4 regions of the Actinomadura rubteroloni genome follow, and region 4 is predicted to be linked to each of the others. Evidence: riboswitches for the same ligand, from Rfam matches in the RefSeq annotation. Region 4 holds a riboswitch; each other region holds the start of a gene.

Region 1 (3,216 bases), 160 kb from region 4:
CCGGATCCACTGGTAGGCGGCGAGATAGTGGTGGCTCGGCGGAAGGTCGGGGTCGTGGTAGATCGCCACGGGGTTCTCGCCGAATCCGCGCGGCGGCTGGACCAGCACGACGACGTTGCCGGAGCGCAGGGCGGCGAGGACGATCGCGTCGTCGTCCACGAACAGCTCGCCGGGCGGCGGGCCCCAGTGCTGCTCGATACCTTCGCGTAGCTCGTCGGGAAGTGTTTTGTACCAGTCGCGATAGCGCGCGACCGGGATCCGGACGGGGTTGCCCGCGAGCTGTTCCTCGGTGAGCCAGTCGGCGTCCTGGCCGCCCGCCGCGATGAGCGCGTGCATGAGCGCGTCGCCCTCGTCCGGCAGCGCGTCGCCGGTGTCGTAGCCGTGGTCGCGCAGCGCCGCGAGCAGCCGCACGACGCTCGCGGGCGTGTCCAGGCCGACCGCGTTCCCGATCCGCGCGTGCTTGGTCGGGTACGCCGACAGCATCAGCGCGACCCGCTTCTCTTCGGCCGGGACGTGCCGGAGCCGTCCGTGCCGCACCGCGATCCCGGCGACGCGGGCGGCGCGCTCGGGGTCGGCGGCGTAGACGCTCAGGCCGTCCTCGTCGATGCGCTTGAACGAGAACGGGACGGTGATGAGCCGTCCGTCGAACTCGGGCACCGCGACCTGCGTCGCCGTGTCCAGCGGGGACAGGCCGTCGTCGCTCGCCTCCCACGTCGCGCGGTCGCCGGTCAGGCAGAGGCCCTGCAGGATCGGGACGTCCAGGGCGGCGAGCGCGCCCGCGTCCCACGCCTCGTCGTCGCCGCCCGCGCCGGCGAGCGCCGGTTTCGTCCCGCCCGCCGCGAGGACGGTCACGACCAGCGCGTCCGCGCGGCCCAGTTCGGCAAGCAGCGCTTGGTCGGCGGTGCGCAAGGATGCGCAGAAGATCGGCAGGGCGCGTCCGCCCGCGTTCTCGATCGCGTCGCAGAGCGTCTCCACGAACGCGGTGTTCCCGGCGAGGTGGTGCGCGCGGTAGTACAGGACGCCGATCAGCGGGCCGTCGCCCGGCGAGGGCGCGCGGTCGAGCGTGCCCCAGGCGGGCGTCGCGGCGGGCGGCGCGAACCCGTGCCCGGTCAGCAGGACGGTGTCGGACAGGAACCGGTGCATTTCGCGCAGGTTCGCCGGGCCGCCGTGCGCGAGGTAGGCGTGCGCCTCGGCGGCGACACCGGCCGGGACGGTCGACAGTTCCATCAGCTCGGCGTCCGGCGCCTGCTCGCCGCTGATCACGACGACGGGGCGCGGGCCGCGCAGCAGCGCGTCGAGGCCGTCCTCCCAGGCGCGGCGCCCGCCGAGCAGCCGGACGATCACGAGATCGGTGCCGTCCACGAGTTCCGGCAGGTCGGCCGGGTCCACCCGGGACGGGTTGGCGAGACGGAACGCTGTTCCGGAAGAACGTGCGCTCAGCAGGTCGGTGTCCGAGGTGGACAGCAGCAGAAACACGCGGTCGTGTCCTCACCCGGGATCCTCGCCCCGAATCGAAGGGTCGCCGCGACAGGGGAGTCTCCTGGCTCCCGGATCGGCGCTCGCCCCGGCCTTCCCGCTCGCGCAGTGGCCTGTGACGGGGTTCGCTCCCCGGTGACAGTGGCGGGACCGCGCCGGATTCACACCGGCTTCCTCCGCTTTGTCGCTGATCACCACTCTGGTCATCGCGGACATCCGCGTCAAGCTCGGAACGGCCGGGCGCTTAGGATCGGCGGCTGTGACGAACCGCTCCGGCCCCGACGCGTGCCCCGGCGCCGTCCGCGTGCACCAGGCCGCCGACGGTCTGCTCGCGCGCGTCCGGCTGCCCGGCGGCGCGCTGTCCCCGGCCGGCTTCGCGGCGCTGGCCGCCGCCGCGCGCGACCTGGGCGACGGGCGGCTCGACCTGACCTCGCGCGGCAACGTGCAGCTCCGGGGGCTCGCGGACGGCGTCGCGCTCGCGGCCCGGCTGCGGGACGCGGGTTTGCTGCCGTCCGTCGCGCACGAACGGGTGCGCAACATTCTCGCCAGCGTCCTTTCCGGACGGGACGGGCGGGGCTTTCTCGACGTCCGTCCTCTGGTCGCGCAGTTCGATGCGGGATTGTGCGCCGACCCGGCGCTCGCCGACCTTCCCGGACGCTTTCTCTTCGCCTTCGACGACGGGCGCGGCGACGTGACCGCCCTGCGTCCCGACCTCGGCGTCCTCGCGCTCGACGCGGCGACGTTCGCGCTGGTCCTGGCCGGTCGCGACAGCGGCGTCCGGGTCGCGCCGGCCGACGCCGTGCGCGTTCTGCTGGACGTCGCCCGGACGTTCCTCGCCGTGCGCGGAACGGCGTGGCGCATGGCCGAACTGGAGAACCCGGCGGAACGGCTCGGCCTTTCCGGCGGCACTCCGATCGCCGTCCCGCACGGCGAATTCCCCGCACCCGGAATCACCGCGCAGAAAGACGGACGGACGGCCGTGACGGCGCTCGTCCCGCTCGGCCGGCTCGAACCCGCGCACCTCGCCGCGCTCACCGGCCACGAGATCATCGCCACGCCGCGCCGGACCGTCGTCGTGCCGGACACGACCGCCGCCACCGCCGCCGCGCTCACCGCCGCCGGACTCGTCCTGGACCCCGGCTCGCCCTGGCACGGCGTCACCGCATGCGCCGGACAACCCGGCTGCGCCAAGTCCCTGACCGACGTCCGCACCGACGCCCGCACCACCGCGCGTGCCGATGCTGACGGCGTGCTTGTTGTGTCGGGCGGGTTGCCCGTTCACTGGTCCGGCTGCGAGCGGCAGTGTGGTCGGCCCGCCGGACGGCACGTCGCCGTCGTCGCGACCCCCGCGGGCTACGACGTCCGCCACCCAACGGAGGATCCTGTGATCGACTACGTCCGCGACGGCGCCGAGATCTACCGGCGCTCGTTCGCGACGATCCGCGCCGAGGCGGACCTGGACGGCCTGCCCGCCGACGTCGCCCGCGTCGCGGTCCGCATGATCCACGCGTGCGGGATGGTGGACCTGGTGGACGACCTCGACGTCGCGCCCGGCGCCGTCGAAGCCGCCCGCGCCGCGCTGCTGGACGGCCGTCCGGTGCTGTGCGACGCCGCGATGGTCGCCGCCGGGATCACGCGCCGCCGCCTGCCCGCGCGCAACGAGGTCATCTGCACGCTCGGCGACCCCCGCGTCCCGGACCTCGCCGCGCGGCTCGGCACCACCCGCAGCGCCGCCGCGCT
Region 2 (3,216 bases), 900 kb from region 4:
ACCCGCAAGGCAGAACCGGCGGTTGCCCGCCCGCACTGAACCAGCCTGCTAACTACGTGCCGTTTCATGGCGAGCCAACGGGGCCGTGCAGCGCGTTGAGGATGCGGCGCACGAGCGAACCCTGTCGGTTCTCACGGGGCGGCGGGTCAGACGGTGGCGGGTGCCGCGTTCGTGTCCGGACGCGGGCCGAGCAGGCGTTCGGCGAGCGGCGCGAAACACAGCCCGATCGTCCCCCACAGAACGGCCTGCGCTGCAACCGAGAAGAAGCGGAAGGCGAACAGGGTGTCGGCGGGGAAGCCGGGGTAGACGATGCGTCCTTGCGCGTCTCGCAGGGGCAGCGGTGTCTCGGTGGCGTGATGTCCGTACGCCTCGACGTTCGCACTGAGCTCGCCGAAGGACGGCAGGACGAGCATCACCGCGCCGAGAACCACCGCGCAGGCCAGGACGGCGAGCAGCGTGGCGTTCCACGTGCCGAAGCGGGCCTGGAGCCGCTGCCCGAGCCACGCCCCGGCCACCAGGACGACGATCGAGATCCCGACCATCAGCAGGTAGAGCCCGCTGCGCTCCCGGATCGTGTCCTCGTGACCGATGGCCGGGGGATTGGCGGGGTACTTGGCGAACGGGATCAGGTACAGGGCGAGGAAACCGCCCCCGGCGACCAGCAGTGCGAGCGTCCGCGGCCGGACCTTGCCCGTGCGTCCGCAGGCCAGCGCATAAGCGACGGCGTACAGCGCGCCCATGGCGATACCGAACGCGATGATGCCCACGCCGATGCCGACGTTGCCCTGGAAGGCGCGGCTGAATGGTTCGGCGTGCTCGTGCTCGACGGCCAGTCCGGCTGCCTTGTCGAGCGCGGACTGGGCGGTGTGGCGGCCGCTCTCGTAGTCGATCGCCTTCTGGATCTGCGGCTCGGCGAAGATCCGGGCGAACAGAAACGCCAGCAGCCCGCCGATCGCGCCCACGGCCATGCCGCGGACGATGAAGTGCCGTTCCACGGCCTACTCCTTCAGTTGTGTCCGGTGCCGTGGATCAGTGGCAGGGGAAACCGAGGAAGTGCCGCGCGTCGTGGACAAACTCGTGCACGTGCGTGTCGTTGCCGAACACCGAGGTGGCGCCCTGGTCGATGCCGATGAAGTAGTACAGCGCCACACCGAGCAGAACGGTGCCGAACAGCCACAGGGCGGCGCGCGTGCCGCCGAGGACGACGGGGGTGGAGCCGGTGCGCGCACCGTCAAGGGTGGTGGACGTGCTCATGTGGGGCCTCCCGGGGATCCTGCGTCCCACGCTCGATGGACCGTTTGCGATGGCGGAGGTCTGACTCTCCGGTCCCGGGACGGGACGGATCACAGTGGCGCGACCGTGCCGGATTTCCACCGACTTCCCCTACCATCTACCGTCGTGACCTTAAGCTCCGCGCGTCGAACCGTCAATGAAAGGCTGTTCACGTCCGTCTCGGTCACCGGGCGGTGACGGTCCGGCTTTTCCTCGTCGCGCACGCGCCGACGGAGGCGACCCGCTCCGCCCGCTTCCCGGACGACGAACCGCTCACCGCGCACGGCCTGGCCGCAGCCCGCGAACGCCGTGGCGCGCTCCGGCGGATCGACGTCGCCTACCGGGGTCCCGAGGCCCGCTGCCGCGCGACCGCGCAGGCACTCGGCCTGGACGCGGCCACCGACCCGCTTCTCGCGGACGTGGACGTCGCCGGATGGCGCGGCCGTACGCTGTCCGAACTGGAGACCGAGGATCCGGCGGGCCTGGTCGCGTGGATGTCGGACCCGGACGCTTCTCCCCACGGCGGTGAGCCGCTGTCCCGGGCGATGGCGCGCATGGCGACGTGGTTGGAGCGTCTGCCGGCGGGTTCGCTGCGGGTTGCGGCCGTCACGCATCCCGCGTTGATCCGCGCCGCCGTCCTGCACGTGCTGGCCGCGCCGCCCGGCGGGTTCTGGCGGATCGACACGGAGCCGCTGTCGCTGACCGTCCTGTCCCGCGACGGCGGCCGGTGGAGGCTGCGCGAGACCGGGCATCCGCTTGCGGCCGGGTAGTCAGTCGGCCAAGACGTCCGCGAGTTCGGCCGCGTAGAGCTGCGCCGGGTCGAAGCCCATTCCGGTGAATTGACCGGCGACTTCCAGGGACAGGACGCCGTGCATCCGTGTCCAGAAGCTCAGCGCCTTGTGCAGCACGGCGGGCGGCGCCGGGTGGTCGCCCGCCCAGGCGCGGTGGTCGGCCAGGTGCGCGTCGAGCGGCGTCGCCGGCGGGTCCAGCGTCATGCAGGCGTCGAGCAGGAGCGCCATCGTCTCGGACGCGATGAGGGTGATGTCGTCCGGCGCGTGGTAGCCGGGGACGGGCGTGCCGTAGATGAGCAGGTACCGCTGCGGGTCCTCCAGCGCCCAGGCGCGCAGGGCGTGCGCCAGTCCGGCGAGGTCGGCGCCCGCTTCGGCCGCTGATCCGAGCGTGTCGGCGAGGCTGCGGTAGGCGTCCCGGACGAGGTCGGTGATCAGCTCGTCGCGGCCCGAGTAGTAGCGGTAGAGCGCGGGCCCGCTCATCCCCATCCGCTTGGCGATCGCGTTGAGCGAAAGTGCCGACGCGCCCGTCGTGGCGATCTGCTCCCGCGCGTGCCCCTTGATCTCGGCGCGGACCTGGGCGCGATAGCGCTCGCGCGGCGTGGCTGTACCCGCCATGACCACCTCCCCGACTCCAGTTAGAAGGTATCACGAACGCTATTGACACTCATCCAAGCGTCCGGTTATAACTTCTAACGAAAGCATGAGCCTCTAGGTACAGGAGATCGCCGTGAACACCGAAGAACTGGTCGAGGTCGTCCTGCCGGGCCGGGTCGAACCGGACGGCCTGCAGATCCGCCACGGGACCGTCCCCGCCGCCGGGCCCGGCCGCGTGGTGATCCGGATGGAGGCGACCGGCGTCTCCTTCGCCGAGCAGCAGATGCGCCGGGGCCGCTACTACGACCAGCCGCCGTTCCCGTTCGTCCCCGGCTACGACCTCGTCGGGACGGTCTTGGCCGTCGGCGCGGGCGTCGCACCGGACCTGGTCGGCGCCCGGGTCGCCGCGCTGGTCAAGGTCGGCGGCTGGGCCAGCCACGTCGTGGTCGACGCGGCGGACGTCGTGCCGGTCCCGGACGGCGTCGGCGCAGCGGAGGCGGAGGCGCTGGTCGTCAACGGCATCACCGCGTGGCAGATGCTGCATCGAAAGGCGCGTGTC
Region 3 (3,216 bases), 740 kb from region 4:
CATGTGGCTCGGCGCCCGCAGGCCCGCCAGTCCGAGGACGGTTGGCGGTAGGTCCAGGGACACGGTGATGGGCGCAGTGATGACCGAGCCGGGTCGTGCGGGGGCCAGGTGCGCCCATTTGCGCGGATACCGGACGATCAGGGGTGTGCGCAGTCCGCTGTCGTAGCAGTACCGCTTGCTGCGGGGGAGGATGCCGCCGTTGTCGCCGAAGTAGAACACGATGGTGTCCTCGGCGAGCCCGTCGGCTTCCAGTTCGGCCAGGCGGGCGGCGAGTTGCCCGTCCATCTTCTCCATCAGGTCGTAGTACCGGGCGCGGTCTTCGCGGATCGCGGGCACGTCGGGCACGTAGGCGGGGACGCGGACGTCCTCGGGGCGCGTGCGGCCGGGCCCGGCGGTGAAGATCTGCGACTCGTGGGTCGTCATGTAGGTGAAGACCGAGTAGAACGGGGCGTCGGCGGGGCGGTTCCGCCAGTGCGCGGTGGTGCTGGACGCGTCCCACACCCGCGCCGGGTCGATCGGCGAGTTGTAGTCGCTCTTGGCGTTGTTCGTGCAGTAGTAGCCGGCCGCGCGCAGGTACTCCGGGACGGCCCGCGCGAACGACGGCAGGCGCCCGACGGCGCGCATGTTCTCGGCCGGGCCGCTGGTCTCGGCGGGCAGGCCGGTGACCAGCGCGAACCGCGACGGCGCGCAGACGGGCGCGGCGGAGAAGGCGTTCTCGTACCGGACGCCGTCCCGCGCGAGCCGGTCCAGCGTCGGCGTGCGTGCCACCCGGTCGCCGTACGCGCCGATGTAGGGGTTGTTGTCCTCGCTGATCAGCCACAGGATGTTCGGCCGCCGCGCCGACGCCGCGGCGGCGGGACGGGCGGTGAGGGCCGCCGCCAGCGCGCCGCCGGCCCCGGCCGCGAGCACGTTCCGCCGCGACGGCTCAAAACCACTCAAAACAGACTCCAGGGCAGCGAGGGGACAACGTTCGCGATCATGGAGCAGCCGTCGGCGGATTGTCAACTTAAACGGTAGGGATAGAGCATCGCTAGACTCGGGAACGCGGACGGTTCACCCGGGTCCCCGCGATCCGGGTGTCGTAAGAGGGAACCCGGTGCGAATCCGGGACTGCCCCGCAGCGGTGAGTGGGAACGACCGCCGTCATACGCACTGGGCGCACCCGCCTGGGAAGCGACGGCCAGTAGGACATGCCCGTCCGGCATGGCGCCCGCGAGTCCGAAGACCTGCCTCCGCCCGCGCGCCGCCCGGCGCGCGGTGGTCCGCGGCCTCGTGGGAGGGCCCGGGACGCGCCCGCCGGGGTGAGCCCCGCCGTGCGCGCCGAGCCGTCTCCGGACGCCGCGCCTGGCAAGGCGAGGGATGCTGCCGATGAGAACGACGATCCTCGGATACCCCCGGATCGGTGCCCACAGGGAACTGAAGTTCGCCGTCGAGGACTACTGGGCCGGACGGTCGGACGCCGCCGCGCTCACCCGCACCGCACGCGAGCTGCGCCGCGCGGTGTGGACGGAGCTGCGCGACGCGGGCCTCGACACGATCCCGTCCAACACCTTCTCGCTCTACGACCACATGCTCGACACCAGCGTGCTGGTCGACGCGGTGCCCGACCGGTACCGCCATCTCACCGGGCTGGATCGGTACTTCGCGATGGCGCGCGGTGTCCCGGACGTCCCGGCGCTGGAGATGACGAAGTGGTTCGACACCAACTACCACTACATCGTCCCGGAGATCGGTCCCGGCACCCGGTTCGCGCTGGCCGAGGGCGCGCGGGCGAAGCCGATCGCCGAGTACCAGGAGGCGCGCGGGCTCGGCGTCGAGACCCGTCCGGTGCTGGTGGGCCCGCTGACCTACCTGCTGCTGGCCAAGGCGGCGCCGGACGCGCCCGCCGGGTTCCGGCCGCTCGACCTGCTCGACGGCCTGGTCGAGGTGTACGCCGAGCTGCTGGAACGCCTCGCCGGGGCGGGCGCGGCGTGGGTGCAGCTCGACGAGCCCGCGTTCGTCGCCGACCGCACCGACGCCGAGACGGCGGCGCTCGCGCGGGTCTACCGGCGGCTCGCGGCGCTGCCCAGCCGGCCCCGGATCCTCGTCGCGTCCTACTTCGGGACGATCGGCGCGGACGCACTGCGCGCACTCGGTACGGCCCCGGTGGAAGCGGTGGCGCTGGACTTCGTGGCCGGGCCGCGCAACGTGGACGTCCTCGGTTCGATCGGCGGCCTGCCTCGGACGACCGTCGTTGCGGGCATGGTTGACGGCCGCAACGTGTGGCGCACCGACGTCGCACGGGTCAAGGCGGTCCTCCCGGCGCTGCTCGGGCTCAGCGACAAGGTCGAGGTGAGCACGTCGTGCTCGCTGCTGCACGTCCCGCTCGACCTGGACGCCGAGACCGCGCTGCCCGCCGACGTGCGCGGACGGCTGGCGTTCGCGCGGCAGAAGGTCGCCGAGGTGGTCGCGCTCGGCCGCACGCTCGACCTGGACGCCCCGGCTCCGGCGCGTCCGCGTCCCGACCCCCGGGTCCGCGCCCGGCTGGACGTGCTCGACGACGCGCGGCGCGGCGACCGGGCCGTCCGGTTCGCCGCGCAGCGCGCCCGGCTCGGCCTGCCCGACCTCGCCACGACGACGATCGGGTCGTTCCCGCAGACCGCCGCGCTCCGCCGCGCCCGCGCCGACCACAAGGCCGGACGGCTCGACGACGCCGCCTACACGCGGGCGATGAAGGATGAGATCGCCCGGGTCGTCCGGCTCCAGGAGGACATCGGGCTGGACGTCCTCGTCCACGGCGAGCCCGAACGCAACGACATGGTCCAGTACTTCGCCGAACAGCTCGACGGGTACGCCGCCACCGAGCACGGCTGGGTGCAGTCGTACGGCACGCGCTGCGTACGGCCGCCGATCCTGTACGGCGACGTGTCGCGTCCGCGTCCGATGACCGTCGAGTGGACGACCTACGCCCAGTCGCTGACGAACCGCCCGGTGAAGGGGATGCTGACCGGGCCGGTGACGATGCTGGCGTGGTCGTTCGTCCGCGACGACCAGCCGCTCGCCGACACCGCGCGGCAGGTCGCGCTGGCGCTGCGGGACGAGATCGGCGACCTGGAGGCGGCCGGGATCGGCGTCGTCCAGGTGGACGAGCCCGCGCTCCGCGAACTCCTGCCGCCGCGCCGCGCGGAGCACGCGGACTACCTGGCGTGGGCGGTCGGGGCGTTCCGGCTCGCGACG
Region 4 (3,216 bases):
GCGGGGAACAGGAGGCGGTCGGTGTCGGCGGGAAGGGGGCCGAGGGAGACGTCGAACTCCTCGAACTGGCCGGGGTCGATCTTGCCGCCCGTCCAGGTGATGGTCGCGGGCGCCTTGGTGAGCTGCGTGCCCTCGACGGTGACGGGCTTGGGCAGCGCGGCCTCCTCGACCTTCGCCGTCCAGCCGGGGACGGGACGCACCGAGACCGACGTGATCGGGTGGTCCTGCGGCAGGTGGACGACGAGCTTGACGGTCGACGCGTCGTCCCGCTCGTTCGGCACCCGGAAGCTGATCTTGGTGTAGCCGCCCTTCTCGGCGGTGCGGGGGTTGGCGGTGACGTGCGCGGACGCGGACGGGCCGAGGCCGAGCACGGCGACGGCGGCGAGGCCCGCCACAAGGGTGATCCGGCGAACCGGCATGGTGGTGCTCCGTTTCGAGACGTACGAGAAGAACCCGGGTGCCGAAGGCGGCCGGGTGACGTTGCGGCGCTCAGCCGAGCGCCCTCGAAACGGACGGCGGCCCCCGCCGGACCACGTCGTGCCGCAGCACGCGGACCACCGGACGCGGCCGGACGGCCGGAACCGGACGCGGAGCCGCCGGAGCCGAAGGACGCGAAAGAACCAGGAGGAGCCGCGCGGGCCGTCCGGCGAGCCGGCGCGCGAGCCCCCACACGGCGCGTTCGCCCCGCCGCAGCCACCACGCCGACACGAGCGCCGCGCCGAGGTGCGCGAGCGTCATCCACGAGCCGGAGTGGTGTTCGACGGGCGCCGGGACGGTCGCCGCGTGATGCATGACCATCCCCGGCCGGGACGACCCGCTGAACAGGCAGTGCAGCGCGTACTGCCCGCCGACGAGCACGCCGGTGATCGTGCGGAGCGACCGCTCGCGTCCGGCCAGCGCGAACCCGAGCAGCGCCGAGCCGCCGAACCCGGCCGTGACCGCCGCGACGGACACCGCGCACGACGACGCGACCGCGTGTCCGGAAACCGCGAGCACCGTGCACACGGTCGCGAAAACGACCGCGCGGGCGGCGCGCGACGACGGAACAGGGGCGGGCGGACTCATCTCGCCGACCATCGTAGAGCCGACGTCCGCGGCGTGACGCACCCCCCAACACTCCCTACATGTGGGACGGATGCAAAGCCGATCAACTAGATGTAGGGTCGTGGCCCGTGCTGGTTCGTCCCCGGCCGGAACCGGCCGGGGACGTCGCAAGAGGGAACCCGGTGTGATTCCGGGACTGCCCCGCAGCGGTGAGCGGGAACGACCGCCGTCACAGAGCACTGGACCCCGAGCCGGGGACCGGGAAGCGACGGCCACTAGGCCGCACCGAACGAGGTGCGACGCCCGCGAGTCCGAAGACCTGCCAGTACGACGGGAACGTCCAGGCTTCGCGGGAGGCCGGGCGCGGCGTCGCCGCGTGCCCTTCCGCGTCCGCGAGGGGAAGAGGGCACGTGACACAGGAACTCATCGCGCCGCCGGGACCGGCCGCCGAGGTGGAGCGCGCGTGCGCCGGGCTGGACGGCGTCGACCCCGCCCGGGTGCTCGCCGACGGCGGCGACCGCGAGCAGGCGGTGCGCGAGGCCGCCGCGCTGGTCGCGGTGGAGCCCGCGTACTCGCGCGTCGCGGCGCGGCTGCTGGCCGGGCTGATCGCGGACGAGGCCGCCGCCGAGGGCGTCACGACGTTCGCGGGCTCGGTGGCCGCCGCGCACGCGCAGGGCCTGCTGAACGAGCGGACCGCGACGTTCGTCGCCCGCAACGCCGACGCCCTCGACGCGCTGGTCGACCACGCCGATGACGACAGGTTCGAGTACTTCGGCCTGCGCACCCTCTACGACCGGTACCTGCTGCGGCATCCGTCCACGCGCCGCGTCCTGGAGCGTCCGCAGCACTTCTGGCTGCGCGTCGCGGCCGGGCTCGCCGACACGGTCGAGGAGGCCGCCGAGCTGTACGCGCTGCTCGGCGGGCTCGCCTACCTGCCCAGCTCGCCGACACTGTTCAACTCCGGCGCGCGCCGCCCGCAGCTCTCGTCCTGCTTCCTGCTGGACGCGCCGCGCGACGAGCTGGAGTCCATCTACGCGCGGTACGCGCAGGTCGCGCGGCTCAGCAAGTACGCGGGCGGCATCGGGATCTCGTGGACGCGCGTCCGGTCGCGCGGCTCGCTGATCCGGGGGACGAACGGGCACTCCAACGGCATCGTCCCGTGGCTGCGGACGCTGGACAGCTCCGTCGCGGCCGTCAACCAGGGCGGACGCCGCAAGGGCGCGGCCTGCGTCTACCTGGAGCCGTGGCACGCCGACGTCGAGGAGTTCCTCGAACTGCGCGACAACACCGGAGAGGACGCGCGCCGCACCCACAACCTCAACCTCGCGAACTGGATCCCGGACGAGTTCATGCGCCGGGTCGAGGCCGACGAGGACTGGTCGCTGTTCGACCCGAAGGAGGTCCCCGAGCTGACGGACCTGTGGGGCGACGCGTTCGACGCGGCGTACCGGGCGGCGGAGAAGGCGGGACGGTTCGTCCGGCGGATCCCGGCGCGGCGGCTGTACGGCCGGATGATGCGGACGCTCGCCGAGACGGGCAACGGCTGGATGACGTTCAAGGACGCCGCCAACCGCGCCTGCAACCAGACCGCCGAGCCGGAGAACGTCGTCCACCTGTCGAACCTGTGCACGGAGATCCTGGAGGTCACGTCCGACGGCGAGACGGCCGTCTGCAACCTCGGGTCGGTCAACCTCGCCGCGCACACCGGCCCGGACGGCGTGGACTGGGAGCGGCTGCGCCGGACCGTCCGGACGGCCGTCCGCTTCCTGGACCGGACGATCGACCGCGGCTTCTACCCCACCGAGGAGGCCGCCGAAGCGAACCGCAAGTGGCGGCCGATGGGCCTCGGCGTGATGGGCCTCGCGGACGTGTTCTTCAAGCTGCGCCTGCCGTTCGACTCGCCCGAGGCCCGCGCGCTGTCCACCCGGATCGCCGAGGAGATCGCGCTCGCGGCCTACCACGCGTCCGCCGACCTGGCCGAACTGCACGGCCCGCTGCCCGCCTACGCGCAGACGCGGACGGCGCGCGGCCAGCTCCACCCGGACCACTTCCCGGACGCGACGCCCGCCGCCGAGTGGGCGGCGCTGCGCGAGCGCGTCGCGGCCGTCGGCCTGCGCAACTCGCTGCTGATCGCCATCGCGCCGACCGCGACGATCGCGTCCATCGCGGGCT

The links. A riboswitch is a leader RNA that binds a small molecule or an ion and turns the genes downstream of it on or off. The one in region 4 is predicted to bind cobalamin.
Region 1: another riboswitch for cobalamin. It lies ahead of cobN (cobaltochelatase subunit CobN); the one in region 4 lies ahead of BTM25_RS04525 (ribonucleoside-diphosphate reductase subunit alpha).
Region 2: another riboswitch for cobalamin. It lies ahead of BTM25_RS08545 (CbtB domain-containing protein); the one in region 4 lies ahead of BTM25_RS04525 (ribonucleoside-diphosphate reductase subunit alpha).
Region 3: another riboswitch for cobalamin. It lies ahead of metE (5-methyltetrahydropteroyltriglutamate--homocysteine S-methyltransferase); the one in region 4 lies ahead of BTM25_RS04525 (ribonucleoside-diphosphate reductase subunit alpha).

The regions. Positions count from the first base shown of each region.
Region 1 is NZ_MTBP01000001.1:1,194,043-1,197,258, forward strand. It holds gene cobN (cobaltochelatase subunit CobN) at 1-1,476, opposite strand, end outside; cobalamin riboswitch at 1,514-1,695, opposite strand; partial or broken gene BTM25_RS05250 (precorrin-3B synthase) at 1,736-2,821, shown strand; gene BTM25_RS05255 (precorrin-8X methylmutase) at 2,861-3,216, shown strand, end outside.
Region 2 is NZ_MTBP01000001.1:1,927,856-1,931,071, forward strand. It holds gene BTM25_RS08540 (CbtA family protein) at 147-995, opposite strand; gene BTM25_RS08545 (CbtB domain-containing protein) at 1,030-1,254, opposite strand; cobalamin riboswitch at 1,289-1,443, opposite strand; gene BTM25_RS08550 (histidine phosphatase family protein) at 1,467-2,042, shown strand; gene BTM25_RS08555 (TetR/AcrR family transcriptional regulator) at 2,043-2,678, opposite strand; gene BTM25_RS08560 (medium chain dehydrogenase/reductase family protein) at 2,791-3,216, shown strand, end outside.
Region 3 is NZ_MTBP01000001.1:287,383-290,598, forward strand. It holds gene BTM25_RS01360 (sulfatase-like hydrolase/transferase) at 1-939, opposite strand, end outside; cobalamin riboswitch at 1,051-1,231, shown strand; gene metE (5-methyltetrahydropteroyltriglutamate--homocysteine S-methyltransferase) at 1,369-3,216, shown strand, end outside.
Region 4 is NZ_MTBP01000001.1:1,030,302-1,033,517, forward strand. It holds gene BTM25_RS04515 (YcnI family copper-binding membrane protein) at 1-419, opposite strand, end outside; gene BTM25_RS04520 (hypothetical protein) at 490-1,065, opposite strand; cobalamin riboswitch at 1,163-1,385, shown strand; gene BTM25_RS04525 (ribonucleoside-diphosphate reductase subunit alpha) at 1,455-3,216, shown strand, end outside.